Regions from separate parts of the Paenibacillus provencensis genome, predicted to be linked through region 1. Evidence: predicted binding sites of a transcription regulator. Region 1 holds the regulator's gene; the other holds the start of a gene.

What was found. The regulator LexA, encoded in region 1, represses DNA repair genes until DNA is damaged. The targets are predictions, from matches to a motif close to CGAACATATGTTCG.
Region 2: a site for LexA is predicted at 10,783-10,796, ahead of addB (helicase-exonuclease AddAB subunit AddB). Genes of this name have one in related genera too.

The regions. Positions count from the first base shown of each region.
Region 1 is NZ_JBHTKX010000001.1:654,826-667,464, forward strand. Features, by position in the region: gene glnA (type I glutamate--ammonia ligase) at 1-432, shown strand, start outside; gene ACFQ3J_RS03245 (Ltp family lipoprotein) at 803-1,501, opposite strand; gene ACFQ3J_RS03250 (DNA-binding protein) at 1,969-2,196, shown strand; gene lexA (transcriptional repressor LexA) at 2,725-3,354, opposite strand; gene ACFQ3J_RS03260 (LysM peptidoglycan-binding domain-containing protein) at 3,533-3,901, shown strand; gene ACFQ3J_RS03265 (DUF896 domain-containing protein) at 4,065-4,268, shown strand; gene ACFQ3J_RS03270 (hypothetical protein) at 4,317-4,832, shown strand; gene ACFQ3J_RS03275 (HAD family hydrolase) at 4,878-5,660, shown strand; gene ACFQ3J_RS03280 (FixH family protein) at 5,739-6,170, shown strand; gene ACFQ3J_RS03285 (cupin domain-containing protein) at 6,206-6,760, opposite strand; gene metH (methionine synthase) at 6,922-10,302, shown strand; gene rnz (ribonuclease Z) at 10,500-11,417, shown strand; gene ACFQ3J_RS03300 (TIGR01457 family HAD-type hydrolase) at 11,549-12,331, shown strand; gene ACFQ3J_RS03305 (Fpg/Nei family DNA glycosylase) at 12,386-12,639, shown strand, end outside.
Region 2 is NZ_JBHTKX010000001.1:141,020-153,658, forward strand. Features, by position in the region: gene dnaK (molecular chaperone DnaK) at 1-1,455, shown strand, start outside; gene dnaJ (molecular chaperone DnaJ) at 1,594-2,715, shown strand; gene ACFQ3J_RS00745 (hypothetical protein) at 2,879-3,241, shown strand; gene ACFQ3J_RS00750 (YfhD family protein) at 3,267-3,458, shown strand; gene prmA (50S ribosomal protein L11 methyltransferase) at 3,658-4,620, shown strand; gene ACFQ3J_RS00760 (site-2 protease family protein) at 4,624-5,301, shown strand; gene ACFQ3J_RS00765 (RsmE family RNA methyltransferase) at 5,405-6,169, shown strand; gene mtaB (tRNA (N(6)-L-threonylcarbamoyladenosine(37)-C(2))-methylthiotransferase MtaB) at 6,172-7,512, shown strand; gene ACFQ3J_RS00775 (NUDIX hydrolase) at 7,644-8,075, shown strand; gene ACFQ3J_RS00780 (Na/Pi cotransporter family protein) at 8,131-9,099, opposite strand; gene ACFQ3J_RS00785 (class I SAM-dependent rRNA methyltransferase) at 9,228-10,610, shown strand; gene addB (helicase-exonuclease AddAB subunit AddB) at 11,004-12,639, shown strand, end outside.

The sequences.
Region 1 (12,639 bases):
GGTTATGAAGCGCCTTGCTATGTTGCATGGTCTGCAAGTAACCGTAGTCCGATGATCCGTATTCCGGCTTCCCGTGGGCTAAGTACTCGTGTAGAAGTACGTAATCCGGACCCTGCTGCGAATCCATATCTGGCACTGGCTGTGATGCTCAAAGCCGGACTGGACGGAATTAACCGTGAGCTGAGTCTTCCTGCTCCGATTGACCGCAATATTTACATCATGTCCGAAGAAGAGCGTATTGAAGAAGGTATTCCTTCACTCCCAGCCGACCTGAAGGAAGCATTGCATGAGCTGATCCGCAGCGAAGTTATTACTGAGGCGCTTGGTGATCATGCGCTGGCTCACTTCTATGAGCTGAAAGAGATCGAGTGGGACATGTATCGTACACAAGTACATCAATGGGAACGCGATCAATATTTGACGCTTTACTAAAACCGGAAACCCTTGGCGCTCTAAGAGCTCAAGGGTTTTTCTTTATGGGAGCATATTGTAGGATTATGAGCATACACATCTAAAGTAATACTGATGCTATGATGACCTATTCTTTCTTGTACGTATCTCAGCACCAGCTTTAAAAAGGAGTACTGCATGTGTGTTGCAAAGCATGAATGGCTATTACCAGTAAATTCGCTTTTGACTTTAATCGCGAACAATTCGGAAGATATTGCTAAATTTGATTAAAGACAAAGACTATCAAAGATCGAAGCAGCTGACTAAATGAAAGAGCCCTGTTCTCATGGACAGGGCTTTATTTCTAATTCATCCTCTTTTTAATTATTTTGAATATATAATATCTTCGTTCTTATTCTAAATTATCAATAGCGTATTGTGCTTCTTCCTCGGTGAATTTTTCCCCGTATTCTGAAATCAATTGATCATAAATAGCCGAATTTGACATACTCATAGTTTCTGCATATGTTTGTGCCTTTTTTAATGCATTTTCTTTCCAATCAAATACAATGTTATCAATAGCATATCGAGCGGCTTCTTCTGGGAAGTTTTCTCCATATTCAGAAGTCAACTGATCGTAAATTCCTGCCTTTGACATATTCATAGTTTCTGCGTATGATTCCGCTTTTATTAATGCCGCTTTATGTTCTCTAGGTATACTTTCCTCTTTTGCCGCTGCTTCTTTTTTGGCTGCTTCTTCAGTAGCTTTTGCTTCTGCTTCCTTTTTAGCTGTATCTTCAGCAGCATTTGCTTCAGCCTCTTGTGCGGCCTTCTCTTGTTCGTCTGGTTCTTCTGCTTCTTCAGTAGGAGCGTTTGAAGACGCTGTCGTAACATTTGTTTCTACGACTTCAGTAGATGTTTCATCTGATTCAGCTGTCTCGGTTTGAGTGCTTGGATCTGCAGATACCGCAACAACTACTATTATGAAAAGCACCAAGCAAGTTAAGAATCTTTTCTTAGCAAATCCATTCTTTTTGGCAACCGAAATCAAGCCTAACACTAGGTAAATAATAAATCCTACAAAACTAAACAAGCCTATAACTGCCCACATGTAGATATACCCTCCTAAAGTATCAATTCCAAACAAAACATAGTCTAACAGATATAGGAATATATATCCATATAGTTTTGCAAAATAATGCACAAAAGAAGATTACTGACTATGGAAAAGCCCTATTTTCTTGGACAGGTCTTCATTTCTATTTCATCATCTATTATCTCGGAAATAGCGGGTTACGCTTCTCACGGCCTTGGTCAGCTTAGCCACCGCAATAGTCAACCTCCTCGTAGCCCTTTAACGATAGGTAGGACTTGAGAGCCACACGGTCAGTTAATCTCAACGACCGACCGTGTGAGTTCCTTAATCTTTCTCTTCAATTTATAGCATACCGCGAAAAGGGCATGTTAATCATGAGTATGTCAAAAAAAACTAAAGCAACTTTGATAATTAGCTTACTTTCATTGGATTCAGCATTGTACAATCGTAATATTAATTATGGGGTGATTTGATGGAACGGGATGAAACTGATCCGTATTATTAACGAAAATGTGCTGACATCGGCTGAAGCAGTGGAAATGCTTGGAGGTTCAAAACAGAATCTTTCTTCCTTGATGAAGCGTCAAAAGCTTTTGCCGATTAAGGAATCTGGGTCAGTTTGTCTCTTCCTTAAATCATATGTTGAAGCGAGAAAAAAGGAAGCTGGGAATTACGTGAAAAGTATCGACCATACGAATAGTTTTAAATAGTGGGCTCTCTTGCAATTTGATATTGCATAACGTGGTAAAATTCTAACTAAAACGAAAAAGGCTTTTCTACAGGGGACAGCAACGGTTTATGCAATCGCTGAATTCTTACGTCCTTCTTTATACCGCAAAGATAGAGAAGACCCTATCTTGGTGTTTATTGATAAGGAGCTTGTTTGTAGTTGTGCGATTGAAGGATATAACAGAGTTAAGCGTTAAAGTAAAAGGAGGACATTATGTGCGCGAAGTCTGTATGTTTAAGTATGCAAATTAAGTTAGGGTTTAAAATAAAGGCCAGATTACATAATTAGAGTCTAAGTTCTAAGTTCTAAGTTCGAAAGAGTGCTTACCAGTTTATCTGCAGGTAAGGCACTCTCTTTATACCAACGTGCCCCGAAACAGGATACAAACCTCAGTTGAGTAAGAGATTGTTGCAACAAAATATAAGTCAGTTGACTACAAAAAAGCAGAGGTCTTCTCGCGAAGATCTCTGCTTATTACTTACTATACAAAAAATAAAAAAATGGCTAATTAATGAAGGAAGTCACGGAACAAGCCTATGACCTTACCTAGAATTGTTACTTTCGTAAGCCGGAGAGGTTCATATGTAGGATTCTCTGGCTGCAGGCGAATATGGTCTTTCTCTTTATAGAAAGTCTTAACGGTAGCTTCGTCATCTTCAGTCATCGCGACGACGATATCTCCGTTATTCGCAGTTTGCTGCTGGCGGACGATGACATAGTCACCATTCGAAATTCCCGCTTCAATCATACTATCTCCGACAACGGACAACATAAACACTTTCTCATCACCAACATACTGCATCGGCAGTGGGAAATAATCTTCAATATTCTCTGTAGCTGTGATCGGAATACCTGCAGTAACTTTACCCACTACAGGGACGCGAGCAACCGTCTGAGTAAATTGAACTACATTATCATCATCATCTTGACCGAGCAATTCAATAGCCCGTGGCTTGGTAGGGTCTCTACGAATTAACCCCTTCTTCTCCAGACGATCCAGGTGTCCGTGAACGGTTGAACTGGAGGCTAGGCCAACAGCTTCACCAATCTCTCTTACGGACGGAGGATATCCTTTCAATCGGACTTCATTGCGTATAAACTCCAGAATGGCTAACTGTCTGCTGGATACCTTCGACATACCGTATCAACTCCACATAATAACGTTTGGGAAAATTATAGCATAGAACCTCCGTTCGTACAAACATTAGTTCTAAAAAAATGCAGAACAATTGTTCTCAAAAACTATTGCCCAAAACACATGTTCGTGTTATAGTGAGTTTATAAGAAATGAGAACAAACGTTTGGAGGTTGGAATAATGCTTAGATACAGCACTTATAACAGCATACATCCTAGAACAGATGAATCGACTAACAATACCTTGGGTGAAACGATACATATTATAATGAAGAAGAACAAACAGAGAACAATCCGCTTGATATTGATCGTGGCGATTCTGTTTCTGAGCTTGACTGGGTTCATGACTGTTTTTGCAGATGCGGGACAAGAGATGACATATGAGAAGGTTGTTGTAAATCCGGGCGATACCTTATGGGCAATCGGCACAGAATACAAACCAGAAGGTATGGATATAAGAGATTATGTGAATCAAATTCAGCGAATTAATGGGTTATCAAGCAGCGACATACAAGTGGGCCAGATGCTGAATCTCCCTTATTTTGATTGATATGTATAATTCATTCATATTATTTAACATGCTGAGGACGCGGCTTGATCTGCGTCTTTTTTCTGTTCTGTATTAAATACAGGCTATACAGGTATTTACCTTGACAACCCTTTCTAATCATGTCAAAGTTAAAGAGACTATGCATTTTGGAGGGGAACAACAGTTGGATATTGAACGTCTAGTTGCGAGGATTAATGAGCTTGCACGCAAGCAGAAGGAATCCGGGCTTACTGAAGAAGAATTGGCTGAACGGGCTGAGCTTAGAGAGATCTATTTGAACAACATCCGCAGCAACTTCCGTCAGCAGCTGGAATCCATTGAAATTGTGGATGATGTAAGCGGCGACACTTATTCAAAAGGAAAATGATTTATTAAATAGGTTAATGCTTTTGTTATAGATTGAAGGAGGATACTCATGGCGAGTTCATTTGAAAGATCGGTAAAGAAAAACCAGCAGAAAATTAATAAAGATCGTAGAAAGAGAGGCCAGCCATCCATCGGATCTGGTGTTGAACAAGAAGATGTGTTTAAAGGAAGAGCCTTTTTGTTCCCATTTGTACTTGTTGTGCTTTCATTTATGTTCCTGACCCTTAGTGGTTTGACGACAGATGGAGTAGGTACATTTGACTGGGTCGTATTCGCGCTTTATCTTGGACTGGCAATAATGTATTTTATGCGTCGACCTTATCTGAAAGTCGGCAAGAAGCGTATCAAGACGATTAAGCTAAGCAGAGAACGTTCCATGGGTGTAGAGGATATTAAGAAAATTGTGTTGGAAAAGGGATCTGTCATTGTTGAGCGCAATGGTAAAGGTGGTCCTTGGGTGTTCAGCAAATTGCTTAACCTATATGATGTAGAAGCGATGGGAGCACGACTTGTACAGTTTGCCCAAAATCATCAAATACCTGTCGAAGATAAGAGAGTAAAGTAAGAAGTCTAACATACGATACCATACATTCGGGGGAGAGAGAGAAGTATGTCAATCAAAGCAGTGCTATTCGATTTGGATGATACACTCTTATGGGATGAACGGAGTGTAGAGGAAGCTTTTTATGAAACATGTCTAATTGCATCAAATCAAACAGGAGTTGATCCTCATGAGCTGGAGACTTCTGTTCGCAATGAAGCAAGGAAGCTGTATGAATCGTATGAAACGTTTGCTTTTACAAAAATGATTGGCATTAACCCTTTTGAAGGATTATGGGCTAATTTTAACGGGAGTGACAGGGCTGAATTTAAGCAGCTCGAACAGATTGCTCCTGCGTACCGCCGAGATGCTTGGACCAAGGGTCTTCTTGCTCTAGGTATTGATCAGCCGTCACTCGGAGCGGAACTTGCAGAACATTTCGGTAAAGAGCGCCGAAGCCGTCCCTACATGTACGATGAAACAATTGAGACACTAGCTGAATTGCAAGGTAAGGTGAAGCTTCTATTACTGACAAATGGTTGTCCTTCTCTGCAGCAAGAGAAGCTAGATGGGGTTCCTGATCTTGTTCCTTTCTTTGACCACATCGTAATCTCAGGTACATTTGGCAAAGGGAAGCCGGATCCTTCAATCTTCAAGCATGCTCTGGATTTGCTGGATGTATCTCCAAATGAAGCACTGATGGTTGGTGATAAGCTGACCACTGACATTAAGGGAGCCCTTGCAGCAGGAATCAGAGCGGTTTGGATTAACCGAAATAATAAGCTGAACGAGGAAGCTTACGCTCCTGACGTAGAAATTAAGCATTTATCTGAAATCAAAAAAATGTTATAATCTTCCATGTAACCGCATCTGCTGCAGAGCAGCGGCGGTTTTCTTTTTACACAGAGTTAAGGGAGGAAGCTGAAGATCTTGAAACCCTTCTTACAATTGAACGGAGCAAATCCTTACCGGCAGCGGATCTCGATGGGCTTCATTATAATAACTTTATGTATTCTAATATCAGGCTGCTCATCTGATGCTTCTTCAGAGCCGGTAGTTCTCATGGAACCGATTGAAGTCAAGCTTAGTGCTTCAAGTGAAGAGATAAACCTGAACGAAACCGTACATATGGAGGCTGTGGTGACTCAACAAGCAGATGTCGTAGATGATGCAGATGAAGTGATGTTCGAGATTGCTACATTGGACGGTGTCGGCATGCAGTTTGAGGCGACACACCAAGGAGAGGGGGTATACGTATTTGACTATCAGTTTAAAGCTGCAGGAAAATACAAAGTCACTTCCCATGTCTCAGCAAGAGGTTTCCACTCGATGCCATCAGTACAAATAGTGGTGAAAGAGTAGAGTCAATTATGAATATCAGACAAGCTAGGACAACCTCATCGAGGTTGTCCATTTTTAATGTATTCCGGGTCGGGGTAGGGAGATACGGTCCAACCGTTTTCTTTAATAGTTAGCCGAACGGCTATGACCTCCTTGTTCTTCATTAGAGCAAAGGAATGTGGGGTATTCTCAGGAATAGCAATGACATCTCCTGCTGTTAGCTCTATATCAATATAGCCTGTTTCTTCATCAGCCTTCATGCTGAGAATACCGTTTCCTGACAGAATTGCATGCGCACCTTCATCTCCATGTGTATGCATTTCTTCAAGTTCAGCCAGCTCGGCTTCAAGGTCGGCAGTGGCATTTGACAGTGAAATGACTTCCCATTGTTGATAGCCATGACGTCCTGCCATATCAGAAATTTCTTCTTTATAGAGGTTCAAGACCTGCTGTTGTTCTTCGTCAGACAGCAGATTGTTTTTATTAAGCTCTGCCGGCAGCTTGGTTGAATCCCATTGCTCATAGAGCACATTATAGTCTTTTAGAAAATTACGAACATTCTCCATTCCGCTAATTCTTTCATTCGTGTTTCTGATCAAAATTTCTGGCATGATTATTCCCTCTTTTCTAATTGGTTTAATGAATGAATTACCTTCCCAATAGGGCTCCTTTCTGCTAAACTAAGACTTAACGTTTTGCGGGAGGTATGACAGTGATCAAGAGTGACTTAAAGGATACGTTGAATAAACGAATATTAATTCTAGATGGCGCTATGGGCACCATGATCCAGCAAGAGAATCTGACTGCCGAGGATTTCGGCGGTGAAGAGCTGGATGGCTGTAACGAAATACTTGTGCTTACGAAACCGGAATTGATTCAAAATATACATGAACGTTATCTCGAAGCTGGCGCTCATCTTATTGAAACGAACACCTTTGGGGCCACTTCTGTCGTGCTAGCAGAATACGATATCCAAGATCGAGCAAGAGAGATTAATCTCGCTGCAGCGAAACTGGCTAGAGCAGCTGTGGATAAATATAACTCACCGGAATCTCCACGATATGTCGTAGGAGCTATGGGACCGACGACGAAGACCTTGTCAGTTACAGGAGGCGTTACTTTTCAGGAGCTGATTGACAGCTATGAAGAGCAAGTTCTGGCTTTGATCGACGGTGGTGTTGATGTACTACTGCTAGAAACTTCTCAGGATACACTCAATGTCAAAGCTGGCAGCATCGGGATCAGACAAGCATTCTCCAAACGCAGCATCGAGCTCCCCATCATGATTTCTGGGACGATTGAGCCGATGGGAACAATGCTAGCAGGTCAGAACATTGAGGCGTTTTATGTTTCCTTAGAACACCTTAACCCGATATCGGTCGGGCTAAACTGTGCAACAGGTCCAGAATTTATGAGAGATCATATTCGTTCCTTGTCCTCCATGGCAGGAACGGCGGTCAGCTGTTATCCCAACGCAGGTTTACCGGATGAGAATGGTCAATATCATGAATCACCAGATTCTCTGGCGACCAAGATTGCTGCTTTTGCTGAACAAGGCTGGATCAATATTGCAGGGGGATGCTGCGGGACTACACCGGATCATATCAGGGCTCTTGCTGAAAAGCTGGGTACAATGAAGCCTCGTCCGCTTACTGGGGAACATCCTCCGGCTATTTCGGGTATTGACCCTGTGTATGTAGAACAGGATAACCGCCCTTATATGGTTGGTGAACGAACCAACGTGCTGGGTTCCCGTAAATTTAAACGTCTTATTGTGGAAGGCAAGTATGAAGAGGCTTCTGAAATTGCTCGTGCTCAGGTCAAGAACGGTGCTCAAGTTGTTGACATTTGCGTACAAGACCCTGATCGGGATGAAGCTGAGGATATGCGCAAGTTCCTGGAGCTCGTAGCTAAGAAAGTTAAAGTACCGTTAATGATAGATACAACAGATAGTGAAGTCATTGATCTTGCCCTGCAATATTCTCAAGGAAAAGCGATAATCAACTCCATCAATTTGGAAGATGGCGAAGATAAATTTGAGAACGTAACGCCGATCATTCACAAATATGGAGCAGCTGTCGTTGTCGGAACGATAGATGAACGAGGCCAAGCTATCAGCAGGGAGGACAAGCTTGAGGTCGCCAAACGATCCTATGATCTTCTCGTGAATAAATACGGTCTTAAGCCCGAAGATATTATTTTCGATACGCTTGTATTTCCCGTCGGTACAGGTGATGAGCAGTATATTGGATCTGCTGCCGAAACGATAGAAGCCATTCGGATGATCAAGTCGGCATTACCAGGGACACATACGATACTAGGAGTCAGTAATGTTTCGTTTGGTCTGCCTGAGGCAGGACGTGAAGTGCTTAATTCAGTCTTTTTATATGAGAGTACCAAGGCAGGACTAGATTACGCGATCGTTAATACGGAAAAAGTAGAGCGTTACGCCTCAATACCGCTTGAAGAACGGAAACTTGCCGAAGATTTAATCTATCGAACAAATGATGAAACCTTAGCTGCTTTTGTGGCAGCATTCCGTAATAAAAAAGTGGAGAAAAAAGTCCAAATCTCAACTCTGACCTTGGAAGAACGTTTAGCTGCTTACGTTGTTGAGGGCAGCAAGGAAGGACTCATCCCTGATCTGGAGCTGGCGAGAGAGAAATACAGTCCACTTGAAATTATTAACGGACCGCTAATGAAAGGGATGGAAGAGGTTGGAAGACTATTCAACAACAATGAACTCATTGTTGCTGAGGTACTGCAAAGTGCAGAGGTAATGAAAGCTTCTGTGGCACATCTGGAGCAATTCATGGAGAAGAATGAATCCTCGGTGAAAGGTAAGATCATGCTCGCTACGGTGAAAGGTGATGTGCATGATATCGGTAAGAACCTTGTCGAGATCATTCTCGCGAACAATGGTTACCAGATCGTTAATTTGGGTATAAAAGTACCACCAGAACGTATCATTGAGTCTTATCGTGCAGAGAAAGTAGATGCAATCGGTTTATCCGGCCTATTAGTTAAATCAGCGCAGCAAATGGTGCTCACCGCACAGGATTTGAGGAATGCGGGAATTGACGTTCCCATTATGGTAGGTGGAGCAGCACTGACGAGGAAATTCACCAAGACTCGAATTAGACCTGAATATAGCGGAATGGTTGTATATGCGAAGGATGCCATGGACGGATTGGACATCGCAAACAAGCTAATGAATCCGCAATCCAGAGAGCTGATGCTGAAGGAAATGGAGCTCGAGAAGGAAAAGGATGCAGCAGCCGATAATAAGGTAATTCCTTTACCTGAGTTGACAAGAGTGGAACGCTCCAAAATTTCTCAAGAGGCACCTGTATATTTGCCACCTGATCTAGCAAGACATACCATTCGGAATTATCCAATTAGTCATATTCTTCCTTATGTAAACATGCAGATGCTGCTTGGGCATCATCTGGGAGTGAAAGGGAACGTAGAGCAGCTGCTTAAATCAGGTGATTCCAAGACAGTTCAGCTCAAAGAAACCGTCGATCAAATTATGGATGAGGCGATCAAAGACGGAATCATCAAGGCTAATGCAATGTATCGTTTCTTCCCAGCGCAGTCCAGAGGAAATGACATTATCATATATCATCCGGAAGATCATACTCAGGTATTGCATACCTTCACTTTCCCTAGACAGAATGTCGATCCCTATCTTTGTTTAGCCGATTTCCTGAAACCGGTTGAATCGGGTGTTATGGATTATGTAGGATTTTTAGTGGTTACCGCAGGACATGGCATTTCAGAGCTGGCTGCAGAGTGGAAAGAGAAGGGGGACTATCTCCGGTTTCATGCACTCCAATCCATTGCGCTTGAAGTGGCTGAAGGTTTGGCAGAACGGGTTCACCATATGATGAGAGATACCTGGGGATTCCCTGATCCGGCAGATATGACCATGAAGCAGCGTCTTGGGGCTAGATATCAAGGAATCCGAGTTTCTTTTGGGTATCCAGCATGTCCGGATCTGGAGGATCAAGAACCGTTATTTCGCTTGATGCGTCCGGAAGATATTGGTGTGGAACTAACGGAAGGATTTATGATGGAGCCAGAGGCCTCAGTATCGGCAATGGTATTCAGTCATCCAGAGGCTCAATATTTTAACGTAGAGAAGGCGTAATAATAAAGTATTGAAATGACCTTTTCCTCCGATTCCAAAATCGGAGGATTTTCATTTATAATCATAGGATTAAAGGTTATAACTAGAATGTGCTTCATGCATGGTTCCTTCCTTTTCTTTTTATACTAGAATCAATTTCATCGTTCTAATGAGTTATGAGATTGAATCACTATTTAAATATAACGAGGTGATAGATCGTGGAACTTTATTTTTTGGGGACCAATGCGGGTGTTCCATCATTGCAGAGAAACGTAACGGCTGTTGCGCTTCGCATGCTGGAGGAGCGGCGTTCCATCTGGCTATTTGATTGCGGAGAAGGTACACAGCATCAATTCTTGAAATCTCCCCTCAAATTGAGCAAACTCGAGAAAATATTCATTACTCATTTGCATGGCGACCATCTGTTCGGACTTCCGGGTCTCTTATCCAGCCGTGCTTATCAGGGAGGAACGACTCCGCTCACTTTATACGGCCCCCCGGGGATTAGAAAATATGTGGAGACATCACTTGAGCTTAGTCAATCTCGAATCAATTATGAGCTGAGCATTATAGAGCATGAGGGCGGTATTATTTTCGAAGACGATACGTTTATTGTGGAATCTGCTCTTCTTGAACATAGAATCGATAGTTATGGCTATCGGGTTATGGAGAAGGATCGTCCGGGCAGTCTCGACCCGAATAAGCTGGCAGTTCATGGCTTAAAGCCAGGTCCGCTATTTGGCAAGCTGAAGCGTGGTGAAAGTGTGGATCTTGGCGACGGTCTGGTGCTCCATGCCCATGATTTTTTGGGTGCGCCAAAACGAGGGAAAATCGTTACTATTCTTGGGGATACTAGGCCGAACGCTCATGTAGTGCCCTTGTCGGCTGGAGCTGATGTCATCGTCCATGAAGCGACTTTTCTGCATGACTTGGCCTCTACAGCGCATGAATACTATCATAGTACTTCTAGACAGGCAGCGGAAGCGGCAAAAGCAGCAGGAGCGCAGAAGCTGATCATAACGCATTTCAGTTCTAGATATAAGGATGAGGAACAACTTCAGCCCCTATTAAGCGAAGCGCGTGAACTATTTCCAAACACGATTCTGGCAGCCGAGCACGAACTGATTCAGGTCTAATTAGAAAGTAAGAAAAGGCCCTTTTATTCACGTTTTGCAATCTACTTAAAAAGGTTGTACGATGGGCATAATGCTTATCTAACAGCGTACATACAAAGGGTTTTATTCTTTTTTGGAAGGAGTGAAATAAATTGTCACAACCGAAAGCCTACCTGCTGGATTTGGACGGAACAATTTACCATGGGAAGCACCGGATTGATGGAGCAGATCAGCTCATTCAGCACTTGCGAAATTCGGCAATTCCGTACTTATATGTAACAAACAATTCTTCAAGAACTCCGGAAGGAGTCGCTGAGCATCTGAGATCCTTGGGGATTGAGGCGATCGGTGAAGAAGTATGTACCTCGGCAGTGGCTGCAGCTGAGTATGTAGCTAAGGAATCACCAGGAGCCAGAGTAGCGTATATCGGAGAGAATGGATTGTATCAAGCCATCCAAGCTGCGGGTCTTGAAATTACGGAGTCGAAGCCTCAGTATGTGATACAAGGTATTGATCGTGAATTTACATACGATAAGCTTACACAGGCACTGCGATGGATCAACGGGGGAGCCCGGTTTATATTGACTAATCCTGATTTGCAGCTTCCTGCCGATGATGGTCTGACTCCAGGTGCTGGAACCATAGGGGCTGCGATTGAGGCGGCTACGCAGGTGAAGCCAATTGTCATTGGTAAGCCTTCAAGTATTTTGATGAAGCATGCGATTGACAGATTAGGACTGCCCGCAACTGAGGTTGCCGTCATTGGAGATAATATGCGTACGGATATTGCAGCTGGAGCAGCAGCCGGCTGTTTATCTATTTTAGTGCTGACGGGTGTAACGACCAAAGAGAATCTGGATGCCCATGTTCGTGCGACAGGCATTAAGCCTGATGAAATTTATGAAGATTTGTACAAACTGGTGAGCAGCATCTAGTGAATGACGTATAATGTAACATGGACAGCAACAAGTGAAAGGAAGAATGCAAAGATGCCGGAACTACCGGAAATGGAGAATTACAAGCAGCTATTATCTGATCGAATATTAGATATTCCAATAACACAAGTGACCATTAATCGTGAAAAATCCATAAATGTCACTTCAGATGAATTCATTGCGTCACTTCTAAATACACGAATCGTATATATTGAGCGCCGGGCTAAGCATTTGATTTTTCACCTGAGCACGGGCCGCAGATTGGTCTTGCATCTCATGCTTGGCGGTGTTTTATATTTAGGAACAGA
Region 2 (12,639 bases), 510 kb from region 1:
AAGGATGCTGGTAAAATTGCAGGCCTTGAAGTGCTGCGTATCGTCAACGAGCCGACGGCAGCAGCTCTCGCTTACGGTCTTGAGAAATCCGAAGATCAAACAATCCTCGTGTATGACCTTGGGGGCGGTACTTTCGACGTATCCATCCTTGAGCTTGGCGACGGCTTCTTCGAAGTAAAAGCTACAAGCGGGGACAACAGCCTCGGTGGAGACGATTTTGACCAAGTCATTATCGATTACCTTGTAAATGAATTCAAGAAAGAGCAAGGCATTGACCTTAGCAAAGACAAAGCTGCTGTTCAGCGTCTGAAAGATGCAGCGGAAAAAGCGAAAAAAGAATTGTCCGGCGTACTGACGACGACGATCTCTCTTCCGTTTATCACTGTTGCTGACGGCGTGCCTCAGCACTTGGAAGTAAACTTAACTCGTGCTAAATTTGAAGAGATCTCTGCTCAGCTGGTAGAGCGCACACTGGGTCCTACTCGCCAAGCGCTTAGCGATGCAGGTATGACTGCTAACGATATCGACAAGATCGTTCTGGTCGGCGGTTCTACTCGTATTCCTGCCGTTCAGGAAGCGATTAAGAAATTGACTGGCAAAGAACCTCATAAGGGCGTTAACCCGGATGAAGTGGTAGCACTGGGTGCTGCAGTTCAAGCCGGTGTCCTTACTGGTGACGTTAAAGACGTCGTTCTTCTTGATGTAACGCCATTGTCCCTGGGTATTGAAACTGCAGGCGGCGTATTCACGAAGATGATCGATCGCAATACAACGATTCCTACAAGCAAGTCTCAAGTATTCTCTACTTACGCGGATAATCAGCCTAGCGTTGAAATCCATGTACTGCAAGGGGAGCGCGAGATGGCTGCGGGCAACAAAACACTTGGACGTTTCATGCTTGGTGATATTCCTCCAGCTCCACGCGGCGTACCGCAAATCGAAGTTACATTTGACATCGATGCGAACGGTATCGTTAACGTATCTGCAACGGATAAAGGAACAAACAAATCCCAAAAAATCACGATTACTTCTTCAAGCGGTTTGAGCGAAGACGAGATCGAGAAAATGATGAAGGATGCAGAGCTGCATGCGGAGGAAGACAAGAAACGCAAAGAGCTTGTTGAAGTAAGAAATGCAGCTGACCAGCTGATCTACACTGTGGATAAGACGGTTAAAGATCTTGGCGACAAAGTAGATGCAGGTGAAGTAGAGAAAGCGAATGCTGCAAAAGAAAAATTGCAAAAAACGCTGGAATCTGACAACGTGGAAGACATCAAGGCTGCTACGGAAGAGCTTACCGAAATCGTTCAACAGCTGTCTGTCAAACTGTATGAGCAGGCTGCACAAGATGCACAGGCACAAGGCGGAGACGCAGCAGGTGCAAGTGCAGGCGGACGCGATAACGTCGTAGATGCAGATTACGAAGTGGTTGACGAGGACAAAAAAGATAAATAATCCTTCATAAGGATGACAGGAAGTTATAAGCCTTACAAGTGACAAGCATGGGAAGGTCAGAGCCGGAGTTCTTCGCGCTTTGATCCTTCCTTTTGTCACGTATATGCGGTATTGTTATAAAGTTATGGGGGTGGAAGAGTGGCAGATAAGCGCGATTATTATGAGGTGCTTGGTGTTGGCAAAAGTGCCGGCGATGATGAAATCAAGAAGGCTTACCGTAAGCTTGCACGGCAGTATCATCCGGACGTTAACAAAGAGGCAGATGCTGAAGCCAAATTTAAAGAGGTTAAAGAGGCTTATGACGTTCTGAGTGATGAACAGAAGCGTGCCCGCTATGATCAATATGGTCATGTGGATCCGAACCAAGGAATGGGCGGCGGCTTTGGCGGTCAGGATTTTGGTGGCTTCGGCGACATTTTCGATATGTTCTTCGGCGGTGGCGGAGGTCGGCGCGATCCCAATGCTCCGCAGCGGGGGAATGACCTTCAATATACGATGACGATTGAATTCAAGGAAGCGGTATTTGGCAAAGAGACGGATATTACTATTCCTCGCACAGAGAGCTGTGATACTTGCCATGGTTCAGGAGCGAAACCAGGAACTCATCCGGAAACCTGTTCTGTCTGCCGTGGCAGCGGGCAAGAAGAAGTGGTGCAGAACACCCCGTTTGGCCGTATGGTTAACCGTCGTGCCTGCTCCAACTGCGGTGGTTCAGGCAAGACGATCAAGGATAAGTGCAGAACTTGTCAAGGAAGCGGTAAAGTCCGTAAACAGCGCAAGATCAATGTTCGGATTCCTGCAGGAGTGGACGATGGTGCACAGCTGCGTATGAGCGGTGAAGGCGAAGGGGGACTTCGCGGGGGACCTTCAGGGGACCTGTTCATTGTTATCCGTGTGAAATCTCACGATTTCTTTGACCGGGAAGGCAATGATATTTATTGTGAAGTGCCGCTTAATTTTGCACAAGCAGCACTCGGTGATGAGATTGAGATCCCAACGCTTCGTGAGAAAGTGAAGCTCAAAATCCCGGCGGGTACCCAGACAGGAACCTATTTCCGTCTAAAAGGCAAAGGTGTTCCTCATTTGAGAGGCTCTGGTCAGGGAGATCAGCATGTTAAAGTGGTCGTTGTTACACCGACCAAATTAAACGATGAGCAGAAGGATCTGCTTCGGGAATTTGCCGCTCTCGGCGGAGAACAGATGGATGAGCACGAGCAATCGTTCTTTGATCGGGTTAAACGTGCATTTAGAGGTGACTGATCTATGCAAGAAGGGCTGTCCATGGTTCATGGGCAGTCCTTTTTTTGCGTGGTCATCTGAATAGCTGTCATCCATTTGCGGCATTCTATGTTAAGGCTCGAAGAGCAGCCTGGAGCTGCATCGATTTCATTAAATGAGAAGTGACTAAAGGCGGTGTTTTCTTATGGATAAGAACATCCTTGCTTATTTCAATTCCCCGGAGCAGGCACAGAAGGTTGCAGCCAAGCTGGGCAGCTTGAAGCTCGAGAGTATTTCGATCGATCGTTTCAGCCGCTATCCAGGCGAAGGAAGCAATGAGCCAATATTAAACAGTGCAATGGACAGTTTATCCTCTGCGACGTTACATGGTTCCTTTACAAGTGCATCCTCTGGAATACTGGCAGCTGCCGACCCATCTGCCAGCGGTATGAGTGATGGAGGCGCAGGAGGGCCGACAGGCAAGGACATTCTGCTGACTGTCGTTGTGGATGAATCCGTGCATCATGAGGCGCTGCAGATCATTGAGGAATCCGGTGGTCTAATTTAATTCAGAAACCGAGGAGGAATATAGAATGTCTTCTAACCGTAGAAAAGATAGAGTGTTAAAAAAATCGGAGAAGATCAGTGAGCTCGCTTCAGCAAAGAATGAGGATGTTGAATTCAGCAGTGCAGAGGCTGATCAAGAGGATATTGAAGCGGTTCGCCGTAGTGAGGCGGCAGATGAGCGGCAGACGAGAAAGCTGGATGATTACAGATATGAGTAAATACAAGGAAGCATCGGAGTCCCGGGTAGAGGGCGCCGATGCTTTTTTGCACGGTTTTGGTTGGAGGGGCACTATATTATCAGTGGAATATGGAAATAACTGTGGAGAAATAAGGATGGGAGTTCTCTCGTTCTTTGTGCTCACTATTGTTTGTATAGTACAATAGAGGGTATGAATACAGGGGAGGAAACAGCAAATTATGATATGGAATGAAATAACAATACATACAACGGAAATAGCGCAAGAGATGATCTCGAACTTCTTGCATGAAGCGGGTGCGGGCGGAGTAGCTATCGAAGAATCAGGTACACAGGACAAGATCAGAACGACAAAGTATGGGGAGTGGTACGAATACCCTCTAAATGATATTCCTAAGGGCGAAGCCGTTATCCAGGGCTATTTTGCGGATACAACGGATATGGATGCCGTGATTGCTGAGATTGAGCCGCGAATCAAGGAGCTTGCAAGTTATGGAATTGATGCAGGCAAGGCTGAAATTACGGTGAAGCAAGTGGATGAAGAGAGCTGGGCTACGGCTTGGAAGCAGTACTTTAAGCCGCTTAGAGTATCTGAGACGCTGACGATCAAACCGACTTGGGAAGAGTATACACCAGAAAGCGCTGCGGAGAAATTGATCGAAATTGATCCCGGGATGGCATTTGGTACAGGAACGCATCCCACTACCTCTCTATGCCTTCGTACGCTGGAAAAATATGTTCAAGGCGGCGAAGAGGTCATTGATGTAGGAACAGGCTCGGGTATTCTGGCCATCGGCGCCATGAAGCTTGGGGCAAAGCACGTGCTTGCACTTGATCTTGATCCTGTAGCGGTGTCTAGCGCGCGGGAGAATAGTGCTCTAAATGGGCTTACTGATCATATTACGGTATACGAGAGTGATCTTCTGTCCATTTTGGACAAGCAGGACGGTTCCCTTGGTGTCACAATGCCAGTTCAAATCGTTGTCGCGAATATTTTGGCAGAGGTCATCCTTCTCTTTATTAATGATGTTTATGAAGCACTTCAGCCGGGCGGCCTGTATATTGCTTCAGGCATCTGGAAGAACAAAGAGGAAGTTGTCCTTACAGCACTGCGAGAAGCAGGTTTCGAAATTATGGATATTCAACGCGACGAAGACTGGCTAGCGATTGTTTCGAGGAAATAAGGGATGAGTATGGATCAATTTTTCTTTTATCCATTAGACCAGCTGCCCTTTTTTATTCTGACGATTCTTATTGCGTTTACAGTGCATGAGTTTGCTCATGCTTACTTCGCCAATAAATTCGGTGATCCCACCGCGAAAATGCTGGGAAGAATGACCTTGAATCCGGCGGTGCATTTCGACTTCTTCGGTCTGCTACTGCTGGTGATCGCCGGCTTTGGCTGGGCAAGGCCGATTCCGGTAAACCGGGATAATTTTGATCGCAGACGGATGATGAGCGTGGTTGTCTCTGCGGCAGGGCCTGTAAGCAACCTGGTGCTCGCACTGATCGGAACGATTACTTATGCAGCCATGATCCAGCTCGGAGTCATGGACTCTATTGAGAATCAGCGTGTTGTATTTGCGATCTCGACATTCTTTTCTATTTTTAATGTAACGAACTTTTTCTTATTCTTCTTCAATCTCGTTCCTCTGCCTCCACTTGATGGATACCGAATCGTAGAGGAGCTTGTGCCGACTCGTATTCGGATCAAGCTGCAGTCACTTGAGCAATGGTCAATCCTTATATTTCTAATTATCGTCATTACTCCGCTGAACCGGTGGACAATAACTCCTCTTTATGAATTGTCCATGAGCTGGTACATAGGTATAGCCCAGATGGTGATGACCTTGCTTGGCGGCTAGTCAGAGACGGTAAAAAGTTGTAAGATGTTATGTGGTTATTTTCTATTTAAAAGAAGTGTAGTTCTGAGAATGATAGTTGGTTAAGCAGGGGGCATATCGATCCATGCAGCGTTATTTTATTGAACAGGATCAATTCGACGGACAGACAGCCATTATTCATGGAGATGATGCTCGTCATATTACCAAGGTGATGCGGGGCAAGAATGGGGATAAGCTCATTGTGAGTGACGGAGTTTCCCGTGAGGCTATGGTCCAGATCACACACATAGAAGCTTCGCAGGTGCAGGCAGAGGTCGTGGAGTGGCTTCCTATGGATCACGAACCGCGAGTATCGGTAAGCATTGCACAAAGTTTGCCGAAGGGCGACAAAATGGAGCTTGTTATTCAAAAATGTACGGAAATCGGTGCGGTCGGTTTTATTCCTTTTTTATCCGAACGTACCATTGTCCAATATGACGCTAAAAAAGAGGGGAAACGACTGGAGCGGTGGCGCAAAATAGCGAAGGAAGCTGCTGAACAGAGTCATCGCAATCGCATTCCGGCCGTATATGAATCGAGGTCATGGAAAGAGCTGCTAGCTTCTTTTGATAGTTATGATCTCGTTTGCTATTGCTATGAGAAAGAAGACGGCTTGCAGCTGAGAGATGTAATTAAGCCATTAGCAGCCGGATTGTCTGCGGATGAGAGTGCCTCTGTACTTGTTGTTGTGGGTCCGGAAGGTGGATTTACAACAGGGGAGGTACAGGCGGCTGAGACCGCAGGGGCGAGATCCGTCGGTCTTGGCAAACGTATTCTTCGTGCCGAAACAGCAGGCATGGTCGCTTTGACTTGTATTTTATATGAAACTGATGAAATGGGAGGAATGTAATTATGCCATCCGTGGCGTTTTACACCTTGGGATGTAAAGTGAACTTCTACGATACAGAAGCCATTTGGCAGCAATTTAAAGAACAAGGATATGAGCAGGTGGACTTTGATTCACAGACCGCTGATGTGTACCTGATCAACACCTGTACCGTTACGAATACAGGAGACAAGAAGAGCCGTCAAATTATACGGCGTGCAGTTCGCAAGAATCCGGATGCGATCGTTGCAGTAACCGGCTGCTATGCACAGACTTCACCGGCAGAAATTATGGACATTCCTGGTGTCGATCTCGTTGTAGGTAATCAGGATCGGGACAAGATCATTCCTTTTGTCAATCAGATCAAAGAGACACGCGAGCCGGTAAATGCGGTACGCAATATAATGAAGAATCGCGTATTTGAAGAGATGGATGTACCTGACTTTGCCGATCGGACGCGTGCCTTTCTTAAAATTCAGGACGGGTGTAACAATTTTTGTACCTTCTGTATTATTCCATGGGCGCGCGGACTGTCTCGCAGCCGTGATTCGAAGAGCATTATTACTCAAGCGCATCAGCTGGTCGAGGCAGGTTACAAGGAGATTGTCCTGACCGGAATACATACCGGCGGCTACGGCGATGATCTTGATAACTATGACTTGTCGAGTCTTCTGTGGGATCTGGATAAAGTGGATGGATTAGAGAGAATTCGCATCAGCTCCATTGAAGCAAGCCAAATTGATGAACGGATGCTGGATGTGTTGAACCGTTCCTCGAAGATGTGCCGTCACTTCCATATTCCGCTTCAAGCAGGAGATGATACGGTTCTTAAGCGGATGCGCCGCAAGTATACGACCGAGCAGTTCTATAATAAAATGGGACTGATCCGTCAAGCAATGCCGGATGTGGCCATTACAACCGATGTGATTGTCGGCTTCCCTGGGGAAACGCATGAGATGTACCGAAATGGCTATGACCTTATGAAAGCCATTAATTTCTCAGAGATGCATGTCTTCCCTTATTCCAAGCGGACCGGGACTCCAGCAGCACGCATGGAGGATCAAGTCGATGATGAAGTGAAGAACGAGCGTGTAACAGAGCTCCTAGCGTTGTCAGATCAAATGAAGCTCAGCTATGCTGAGAAATTTGCTGGACAAGTTCTGGAGGTTATACCTGAAGGCAGAGGAGATCGAGCAGAGGGCCATCTTCATGGGTATAGCGATAATTATATCCAGCTTGAATTTGAAGGCGCCGATCATCTCGTTGGTGAGGTATGCCGTGTGAAGATGACGAAGGCCGGACTTCACGCGAGTGAAGGACAGCTTGTTCGGGTGATGGAGAATGGGCCACAAAAAGCTGCCCTCTAAGTTAATACGGACAGTATAGGATCACGGAGACGAACAAGGATTTCGTTTTCTTTTGGAGGGGTATTGGTTAAGGTTCCCTGAGGAAAGAATTCGGAATCCTTGTTGTTAGAGGGAGAGGTGCTAAGTTTCAGATGGCAAGAAAAGAGATTTCCGCCGGCGGCGTCGTATTCCGGCATATGGGTGATGAGCTTCAGGTTCAGCTTATTACGGACCGCTATGCTAGAATATCTCTTCCAAAAGGCAAGATGGAGCCGGGTGAAACGGTTGAACAAACGGCGCTTCGTGAAATTGAAGAGGAAACAGGTCTTAAGGGAAGAATTGTTGCACCTGTGGACATTATAAAATATACCTATTATCATGCTGTACACGGCAAAGTAAATAAAGAAGTGCATTACTATCTGGTTGAAGCTGTAGGCGGGAAGCACAGAGCACAGATCGAAGAAATTAAAGCGGTCGAATGGTATTCTCCCCTTGAGGCATGGAGTAGACAACAGCATCAAGGCTACGATAACAACGATAGGATACTGCGAAGAGCCCTAAGGCAGCTCGGGATTCAAGTTTAGATCTAAATTTGCAATTCAGTTTCTACGAAGAGAAGCGGTTTAACTTTAACTCTGATTAAGGCTCCAGCCGCTTCCAAATTTTAAGATAGCATAACGGGAGAGCCAGTAAGGAACAGACGATATTAAAAATGGTCTGCGCATGTGCGATTTGTGCGCCTGGTTCGGTTGTGAACAAGGCAGCCGCCTGATAGAGCAATGAGATAAGCGGGGCGAACAGCAGAGCTCCTGCAACATTAAGGATAATGTGGGACCATGCTACGAATTGACCTGCCTTGCTGCCTCCTATGGCGGCCATCCAAGCGGTAACACAGGTACCGACATTAGAGCCGAGTACAATGGCGATCCCGATTTCGGGAGGCAGGGCGCCGGTGGCAGCAAGGCTGATGGCCATGCCGATAACCGCAGCACTGCTGTGCACAATCGCAGTCAGGCATGCCCCAGCAGCCATGCCCCACCATACACTGTGGCTGGCTTGCTGAACAAACCAGGGAAATACCCCGCCTTGCTCTAAGGCGGGCCCGATACGCTGCATCATGAGGATGCCGAGCATAACCATGGAGAATCCGGCTCCCGCGAAACTGATATATCCTGCCGTATGAACTGCCTTCGAATGCCGGCTGTGCATGACATATTTTAATTCCCCGAGCATGACACAGACGATCCAGCAGCTGATGAAGAAGAGCAGCATGGGAACTGCGTATTTGCCAATCTTCAGACTGAGCAGCTCTGTCGTTACCGTAGTCCCCACATTGCTGCCCAGAATGATGCCGAGGGTGCGGGCATACCCTAGCAAATTCGCATTTACGAGGCCGATGGTCAGTACGGTGACCGCAGTGCTGCTCTGCAGCACAGCGGTCATTCCTGTGCTGAATAGCATGCCTTTTAACGGGGTTGCGGTGGCCCGATTCAGCGAGCTTAATAGCAGCGGGCCACTGAGTTTATAGAGTGAGGCCTCCATCAGCTTCATGCCTAGGAAGAAAATGATTAATCCATATATTAGAGGGAACACGATAGAATGTAACATGATATTGCAAGGACACCTTCTCTCTCTTCCATGACTTGTCTACTGTTCATCTTATGTTAGTGAAGGGACAACCATGACTTTCATGTGAGAGACCAGATTACTTGATTATAAAAGGAGTTGTAAGCATTTTGGCATCGGTTATTCTTACAAAGAGCCGTAAAAAAAGAGTGGAGCAGGGACATCCTTGGATCTACAAAAATGAGATTGAGTCGGTAGAAGGAAATGCGGAACCAGGGCAACTGGTGGAGGTAAAGAATCATCAAGGCCGTTATTTGGCAACCGGATACTATAATCCGGCTTCCCAAATTACCGTACGAGTCGTTTCCTATGAACCGGTCACGACAATGGACAAAGCCTTTTTTGTTCGCAAATTTGATCAAGCTCTGCAGCATCGTGTCCGCTTTGTTACTGGCGGAGATGCTTACCGTCTAATCTACGGAGAGGCAGATTTTGTTCCTGGGCTAGTTGTGGATCGATTCGGCGATGTGCTTGTCGTTCAGATACTGACTCTGGGTATGGATCTGTGCCGTGAGGCAATTGTCGAGGCTTTGGTCGAAGTTGTACAGCCCAAGGGCATCTATGAGCGAAGCGATGTCAGTGTAAGGGAACTCGAGGGGCTTGATCAAGTCAAAGGACTGCTATATGGAGAATGTCCAAGACATGTAACGGTTACGGAAAACGGACTTAAAATAAAGGTTGATATAGAGCAGGGACAAAAGACGGGCTATTTCTTCGATCAGCGGGAGAACCGGGCAGCGATAGAACCGCTGATGACAGGCTGGGGCGGCAGAAGTGGAATTACGATCCAAGAGGTGGAGCAAGACGGTGTGAAGACGCTCGCTCCGATCAACAAGAGTGGTAAAGTGGTAACCTTCCCTTATTGGGATGGTGCAAATGTACTGGAGTGCTTCTCCCATACAGGCAGCTTTACACTAAATGCCTGCAAGTTTGGAGCTAAGCGGGTGACCTGTCTTGACATTTCGGAGCACGCGATTGAAAGTGCCAGGGATAATGTGAAGCTGAACGGCTTTGAGGACCGTGTTGAATTTGTAATTGATGATGCTTTTCAATATCTGAGAAATCAGGTTAAAGGCTTGGAGGAACGTGCTGCAAGGGCAAAAGGAGACAAGAAGGTAGATACCTCGCTTGCCATGACGGCCGGAGGTGGACGTACCTTTGATGTTGTCATCCTGGATCCTCCTGCTTTTGCCAAGACAAGAGGGGCAGTTAAAGGAGCTGTTCGCGGCTACAAGGATATCAATCTGCACGGCATGAAGCTCGTTAATGAAGGCGGTTATCTTGTAACGGCAAGCTGTTCGTACCATATGCGTCCCGATTTGTTCCTTGAAACGATTCAGGATGCTGCAGCCGATGCAGGGAAAATACTAAGGCTCGTAGATTGGCGCGCTGCCGGTAAAGACCATCCTCAAATTTTGGGTGTGGAAGAGGGGCATTATTTGAAATTTGCCATCTTCGAGGTTCGATCAAAAACGCCATCCGGTATAAATTAAGCTAAGACCAGCTGCAGCATGAAGCATCCGTATTCTCTTTGAAGAAAGAGTGTGCGGATGCTTTTTTACTGTACTTATGTTAATGGAGCGATGATTAATTGGATGCTGGTAGAAGATTGCATGCTTGCTTGTATTGGAAGAATTTTAGCATGGTTTGACTTACTGGAATTACCAAACGCATGTTCCTGTAGAATGAGATATGTTATACTTGTGCTTAGACTCTATAAGGTTTTTGTTTCATTTATTTTGAAATTTATAAGTTGTATATCTTAGTTATATTGGTCATTTACAAGCCTCTGTTGATCTTTTTAGGAGGAAAAGTCTGACTTTAAATACATACATGTCAGTATGCTGATGATGTAGTTCGAGAATTAAAAGGGAGGAATTCAATAAATGCCGCTTCATATGATGATTGGACGAGCCGGTAGTGGAAAAAGCACGGCTATTATCAATCAAATTACAGCCCAGCTTCGTGAGAACCCTGCAGGTAACCCTATAATTCTTATCGTTCCGGAACAGGCATCCTTCCAGGCAGAAACCGAAATGATTCGTTCTCATGGCATGAATGGCTCCGTCCGGGTCCAAGTGCTTGATTTTCGCAGGCTCAGCTTGAGAGTGATGCAGGAAACAGGAGGATCTGCACTCATTCCAATTCGGGCAGAAGGCAAGAAAATGCTGCTCTACAAAATAATGCAGAAGCGCAAGGATGAGCTTAAGATTTTTTCGGCATCGGGTACACAAATGGGATTTGCCCATCAATTGAGTTCTCTGTATGCGGAAATGAAGCGATACGGAACCCAGGAACAATCTTTGAAGGAAGAGCTTGAGCGAGTGAGAGAGGTGCCCGGAGCAGGTACAATTCTGCACCACAAGATGCATGATATTTTGACCGTATACCAGGACTTCGAGGAAGAAGTATCGAGACTATATATGGATGAAGAAGATACACTGGACAAATTGGCAGACAGAATTCCTTCCTCGGAATATGTGAGGCAGGCTGACGTTTGGATTGACGGCTTCCGCAGCTTTACGCCACAGGAGCTCACCGTCATCAGACAATTGCTGTTGAACGCGAGCTCCGTGACCATATCGCTCACCCTGGACAAGCCTTATGATGCATTGCATATGCCGAATGAAATGAACTTGTTCTATTCTGCAGGTATGTCTTATGTCAAGTTAAAAGGGATCGCTGAAGATACAGCAGCGGGATTTAGTACAACTCATTTATCTCCGGCGCTCTTACCTCGTTATGCTTCTTCGGCGCTTGCGCATTTGGAAGCTGGCTTCGAGGCTCGTCGCGTCCTTATGAAGGATGCAGGTCATGAAGGGATTAATATTTTCGCAGCCGAGAACAGCAGAGCTGAGGTCGAAGGAGTGCTGCGAGAAATCAGACGTTTGGCAAGAGAAGAAGGGGTTCGTTACCGGGATATGGCAGTCCTTGTCCGAAATCTGGGCGATTATGGGCATATTGTTGCACCCTTGTTCAAGGATTACGAAGTGCCCTACTTCCTGGATGAGCGCAGGGATGAGCTGCATCATCCGCTTGCCGAGTTTATAAGGTCGGCCCTGGATGTCGTCAATAGACGATGGAAGTATGAGGATGTATTCCGCGCGGTGAAGACGGATCTGCTGCTGCCGCTGGATGGGACCGTAAGTCGATACGACATGGATATGCTGGAGAACTACGTGCTGGCGACCGGAATTTCCGGCTACAGATGGACAGATGGCAAGCCGTGGAAGGGAGTGCCGAGTTTGTCCCTCGAAGAAGATGAACCAACCGGTTCTGAACGTAATCGCAGCAGGTTCCTGCAATTAATGGAGAATTGTCGTGAAACGATAGTGTCTCCATTGTATACCTTTGAGAAGAGATTCAAAAAAGCAAAGAACGCGAAGGAACAATGTATCGCTCTATTCAAGCTGCTGGAGGATGCAGATATTGCCCGTAAGCTGGATGCGCTGAGCAGCAAGGCGCTTGAGGAAGGAAGTCCTGAGCAGGCGCGCGAGCATCGCGGGATATGGACCGCCGTTC